Regions from separate parts of the Salinimonas marina genome, predicted to be linked through region 1. Evidence: predicted binding sites of a transcription regulator. Region 1 holds the regulator's gene; the other holds the start of a gene.
The links. Region 1 encodes sigma-54, which starts transcription at its own class of promoters, with help from an activator protein. Its sites were predicted from a motif close to GTTGGCACGNNNNTNGNNT; they were not measured.
Positions count from the first base shown of each region.

Region 1 (3,195 bases):
GATATTATCAACACAATAGTAACCCAAATCTTCCAGGGCCCGCAGTGCTACTGACTTGCCAGACCCGGAACGACCGCTGATAATAATAAGCTTCAAAGCGCTGCTCCATGATATACGCGTTAGCGAAGGATGTTATTGTAAAGCGGCGAAAATGTCATCACCTGTTTGCGCCCGGCGAATGGCTTTTACGGTATCTTTGTCGCTGAGTTTCCCTGCGACCATGGCCAGGGTCTGTAAGTGACCTTCGGTTTGTTCCTCTGGCACCAGCAGGGTAAAGAAAATATCTACAGGTTTGTTGTCAATGGCATCAAAATCGATGGCAGGATCACTGGTCACCACTATGGCAATCACCCGGTCCAGACCCGGTAAACGGCCATGAGGTAACGCAATGCCGTTACCAATACCGGTGCTGCCCATTTTTTCCCGGGACATCAGGGCGTTCATGACCGCAGTTTCATCCACTTCGGGATTGTTGTCAGAAGCGATGCCACTGATGACTTCCAGAATACGCTTTTTACTATTGCACTGGACCGCACATTTTGTGCGGTCCAGGCTTATGATGGCTTGTATATCCATAGTGACAGACTAATGTTTTTTCAGTTTTTCCTTATGCTTGATAACCTGCCTATCCAGTTTATCGACCATGCTATCAATGGCTGCATACATATCGGTATTTTCTGACGAAGCAAAGACTTCTGCTCCACTTAGGTGAACCGTAGCTTCCGCTTTCTGCGTTATCTTTTCCACGTTCAAAATAACATGAACATTGGAAATATGGTCAAAATGGCGCTCCAGCTTACTGAATTTTGTATCGACATAATTACGCAAAGAGTCAGTGATCTCAATATGATGACCAGTAAGATTGATTTGCATAGTTCGCCTTCCTTATTGTGAGCTAGCCTTATTAAATCAGGCTTTTGCGTTGGTTCGACGGTGGGATCGATAACGATTCCCGATATTTTGCAATTGTCCGCCGGGCAACTTTTATTCCTTGCTCGGCCAACACATCTGCAATTTTGCTATCGCTAAGTGGCTTGCTGGGTGTTTCAGCCGCCACCAGCTTTTTAATCAGGGCCCGTATGGCGGTGGAAGAACACTCGCCGCCAGACTCCGTAGCCACATGGCTTGAGAAGAAATATTTCAGCTCAAAGATACCACGAGGGGTGTGCATATACTTCTGGGTCGTGACCCGGGAAATCGTTGATTCGTGCATGTCCACCATCTCGGCAACATCATTCAGCACCATGGGCTTCATCATCTCGGGCCCATGTTCAAAAAAGCCCATTTGTTGCTGCACAATACAATTCGCCACCTTCAGCAGCGTATCATTACGCGACTCGAGGCTTTTGATAAACCATTTTGCTTCCTGCATATGCGAACGAATAAACTGCGAATCACTGCTGTTGCGAGCCCGCCGGCTCATCGCAGCGTATTGTTGATTTACGCTCAGTTTTGGCAAACTGTCCGGATTTAGCTCTACTGACCAGCGGCCATTCTTTTTGGCTACCGACACATCCGGAATCACATACTCAGGTTCTTTGGTGATCAGCGCACTGCCAGGACGAGGATTCAGGGTTTGCAGTAACCGCATAGCCTCTCGCAGCTGATCTTCTTTGAGCTTACTTTTGCGCATCAGGGTGCGGTAGTCTTTACTGCTCAGTAAATCAGAGTAATCCTCAATCAGGCTGCGGGCTTCTTCCAGCCAGGGGGTATCAGGGGCAAACTGGCGTAATTGCACCAGCAGACATTCCTGGGGAGTGCGTGAGCCGGAACCTAAAGGATCAAACAACTGGATGCGCTTTAACACACACTCCACTTCATCTTCTTCCACCGGCTCTTCGGTTTCATCGCTGTTCACGCTTTGCAGAATTTCTTCCACCGATACAGTCAGATACCCTGACTCATCAATTGAGTCGATAATCGCCATCGCGATGGCGCGATCTGTTTCTGAAAAGTGGGTGAGGCGCATTTGCCACAGCAGGTGAGCCTGAATGTCATCAGTGGTTTCACCCTGAAATACCTGGTCTTCGTCACTGCCAGGCCCCGGAGCCGGGGCTGAAGAGGCGGAATAATACTCATCCCAGGTGCTGTCGATAGGCAGCTCGTCCGGCAAATCATTTTTCTCCAGCGCTTCGCCAGAGTCCATGTTGTCACCGGCCGTAGCGGAGGCCTCGATATTGTCGGAATCGCTGTTGCTGTCCTGGTTGTTTTTCTCTGCCCCGTCGTTGTCACTACTTTCATCTACTTCCAGCAAAGGGTTTGAGTCCAGCGCTTCCTGAATCTCCTGCTGAAGGTCGAGTGTCGACAACTGCAATAGCCGAATGGCCTGCTGCAGTTGCGGGGTCATAGTTAACTGTTGACTAAATTTTAGCTGTAAAGATGGTTTCATCTACGTCTTATTTTAAACTCGGGTGCATGTGTAAGTTTTCCGGTGAAACACCGGGTATAAGATCATCCCTAATACCCACACTATAGCTTGAATTGTTCACCAAGGTATACATCACGCACTTTCTGGTTGCTTAATACTTGCTCCGCACTGCCTTGCGCGATGAGCTCTCCATGACTAACGATGTAGGCTTCCTCACATACATCCAGGGTTTCCCGTACGTTATGGTCGGTAATGAGGATCCCAATGCCCCGGTCACGTAAATGCTGAATAATCTTTTTTATATCATTGACTGAGATTGGATCAACACCGGCAAATGGTTCATCCAACAGAATGAACTGCGGATTAGCGGCCAGTGCCCGGGCAATTTCCACCCGTCGACGCTCGCCGCCGGACAAACTCATACCAGTACTATTACGTATATGGTTGATATTAAATTCATCAAGTAGGGCATCAGCTTCTTCTTCACGTTTTTGTGAATCCAAATCGCTGCGGGTTTGTAAAATCGCCATGATATTTTCGTGAACTGTCAGTTTTCGAAAAATAGAGGCTTCCTGCGGCAGGTAGCCAATCCCCTGACGGGCACGTTCATGCATCGGCTGATGCGTGAGTTCGTTATCATCGATGGTGATTTTGCCTTTATCCAGCGCGACCAGGCCCACAATCATGTAAAACGTGGTGGTTTTACCTGCGCCGTTGGGGCCAAGCAAACCCACAATCTGACCGGTGGATACCGACAGACTGACATCCAGTACCACCTGTCGGGATTTATACGATTTTGCCAGGTTCCGGGCTGTCAGTGTTGCCAT
Region 1 is NZ_CP064795.1:3,063,618-3,066,812, reverse strand. It holds gene rapZ (RNase adapter RapZ) at 1-96, opposite strand, end outside; gene ptsN (PTS IIA-like nitrogen regulatory protein PtsN) at 133-576, opposite strand; gene hpf (ribosome hibernation promoting factor) at 586-873, opposite strand; gene IT774_RS13745 (RNA polymerase factor sigma-54) at 905-2,389, opposite strand; gene lptB (LPS export ABC transporter ATP-binding protein) at 2,470-3,195, opposite strand.

Region 2 (3,195 bases), 1.7 Mb from region 1:
CTTATACCAATGCTTACCTAAGATTACGTTTATAAATACATGCGTCTGTCTCGCGAAAGGAGAGCAAGAATATGACATCATCGGCGGGAAATAATACGCATAAGAAAGTAGCGCTGCGAATTCTGGTGGTCGAAAATGAACCGGTAACGGCCAGTGTGATCACCAGTGTTATGACCGGGTTGGGCTGGCAGGTTGACTTTGCCGCCAGTGGCAGGGCCGCACAGAAGCTACAGAAAAAACAACAGTATGATGTGGTATTGCTTGATGTAACACTGCCGGATGTTGCCGGGACACGGGTTTACGAGCAGCTCAAACAACAATATGGTTCAAATTTACCAGTGCTGCTGATTAATGCTATCAGCGATAAAACCACCGATATTCAGCTGCTGCCGGGTGATGACTTTGTGCCTGATGCCACGGACACCAGAGATATCGTCAGCCGCTGCCAGACGCTGGCCGCAGCCAGCGCAGTAGCAATCAGTGCCTGATTAAGACCGGTTGGCGTCGGGACTGGTGTCGCTGGTCTCGGGCGCCGAAGAGGATTCACAATGTTCGCTGTTGCGGGTAAGCTGTAACGAAGTGAATAGCGGAAAGTGGTCGGAACCATAACCTGGCAAGCGCTGGATTTTGACCAAATCAAAGTGGTCAGAATGAAACACATGATCTAATGGCCAGCGTACCAGTGGATGCTTCGCATGAAAGGTATTGTAAAAGCCGCGACCCAGACGGGGATCTCTGGCCCGGCTATGTTTCCGGAAATTGCGGGTAGTGGGAGACCAGGCCACATCATTCAGATCTCCGGCGATAATCACCGGCCGATCCTCATCAACAATTTCCTGACCCACTAATGTCAGCTCCTCGTCACGAGGGCCGGCACTTTTATTTTCGGTGGGGCTTGGCGGCTTTGGATGCAGTAAATAAACCACTACAGGCTCATTTTCAATTTCAATTGTGACCTGCATTGAAGGTACATCGTCCTCAATGATGTAGCGAATCTCTTCCTCTTTAAAGGGCAACCGACTATAAAGATGCATGCCGTAGAGATTTTCAAGGGGACACGCCAGACGATACGGGTAATCTTCATGTATCGGGGTCATCGCGTTTTCCCAGTCTTTGTTACTTTCAAGGGTCACCAGCATATCCGGTTTATGCTGGTTAACCAGGTCAATCAGCCCCCGATAGTTATCGTTATGCATATAAACATTGCTGGTCATAATGCTGAAAACCCGGTCTTGCTGAGGTTGCTTTACCCGGGTGACTTCTCTAGGGCCAATTAAAGTGTAAGGGTAGACCCAGCTTATCTGATACCCCAGCGCCAGTAACAGCAGCCCCGCAAAGACGATGCTGGCGATGGTGGGCCCTATCGCGGTTATATATGCAACCCATCCCAGTTCGATGGCGGCAATAATAAAGATCTGCTGTACACGAGGAAATTCCCAGACTCTGATTAGCCAGTGTTCGCCAGGGAGGTGAGGGGCGATGGTGGTAAAGATCATCGCTAAACTCAGTAAACTTAAGACTTCAAACATGGAATGTTTCCTATAACAGCAATCGTGCCTCGGCGGTGTATGTAGTAGAGGGGTACATAATAATTATACTCTTTACGACCCCGAAAAGCTTAGGTTCACCCAAAAGCAGCACTTGTATAACAACTGAACATATTAGGTGAATTTTTTGCCGAACTTTGGTAAACCTTGCACGCTAGGCATTACTGATTGCTAGTGGTTTCATTTATATTTCTTTAAAAACAATAGACTAGGTGAAAATTTTGATGGCACAACTCTGGCATCAGTCTTAAAGTAATATTAACAGGAGAGTATGCAATGAAACGCACATTACTATCATTGATGGTGGCTGGTCTGGTAAGTACCGGCGCGGTAGCGGCAGACATGAAGTCTGAAAACAAATGGGAGAAGGGGGCGAAAGACGCCTGGATTGATGGCAAAGCCGAAGCCACCTTGCTATTTAATGGCAACCTCAACTCCTTTGATATCAATACGGATGTCAAAAACGGCACGGTGGTACTAACCGGCAAGGTTAAAAACTCAGTAGATAAAAAACTTGCGGAAGAGCTGGTAGTGGATATCGACGGGGTGACCGCGGTGGATAATCAGCTGGTGGTAATGGGTAAAGACGCCATGATGGCAACACAAGGTAACAGTGGTGACAGGGAAGAGGGCATGAAAAGCAAGTCCAAAAAAGCCACCAGTGAGCTTACCGATGCGAAGATTGCTACCGTAATCAAGACCCGATTACTCATGGACTCGGATATTTCTGGATTTGATATTGATGTGGATGTGGAAGAAGGCAATGTTACTTTAACCGGTACGGTGAAATCCGATGCCGAGCGGCAGCTGGCCGTTGAGATTGCACAAAATGCCACGGACGTGAAAAATGTTGAAGACAACCTGGAAATAGAGACTCCGGAAACCATGAACTAAAGGTGGACGGTCTCAGGCCATAGACAAGACATATTCAAGCGGCGTTATCACGCCGCTTTTTTGTGGCTGATTGCTACAGTTTCGGTCAGCCGGCATCTGCAAATCTTACCTGAGGTACCCACATCCTGTAAAAATTTCCCGGTGCGTTTTGAATAATGCCCACTTGCATATGCAGTAGCAGCTGTCACAAAACTGCAACTTTTTATGTAGTACTTGATGTATAAGGCTTACAGCGATTTTATTAAATTTTTGCAAACTTGGTTCAATAGTTGAATGGTTAAAGGAAACCAGAGTCCCACTGTACTGAACAGCGGTATAGCGACTCAAGGATCGATAGAATAAGTATTGAAGGAAATTCTATGAAACTGTTAAGAACCAAGCGCTTTACGAAGCCTGAGAATCGTTTTCAGCAATACCTGCAAAGTCAGCCTGTATTTAACTGGTTTGATCGTTACGAAGACAAAAAAGCCTATGAGGCACCAATACGCAACGATACCAGCAGCAGTGTCAGCTGGATTGCGAAGCGGGTAGGCGAGTAATTCATTGTCTGTCGGGCCGATAATTCCTGATACCTGGTTACAGCGTGATGCGCAAATTAATGCCAACTCTGTGACCAGACCAGGAAAAGTTGTTATCAGAACTTGTCGGCAATACCTCACACCTTCCTCTACATTTGTTAATTAATCCTTTCTATAATGGATTAGGCAAAGATATACCAGACCGGTGAAAGCCAAAAAAATATATCGATCATAGT
Region 2 is NZ_CP064795.1:1,396,421-1,399,615, forward strand. It holds gene IT774_RS06180 (response regulator transcription factor) at 72-488, shown strand; gene IT774_RS06185 (endonuclease/exonuclease/phosphatase family protein) at 489-1,529, opposite strand; gene IT774_RS06190 (BON domain-containing protein) at 1,824-2,441, shown strand; gene IT774_RS06195 (hypothetical protein) at 2,801-2,980, shown strand.
Region 2: a site for sigma-54 is predicted at 1,771-1,789, ahead of IT774_RS06190 (BON domain-containing protein). Genes of this name have one in related genera too.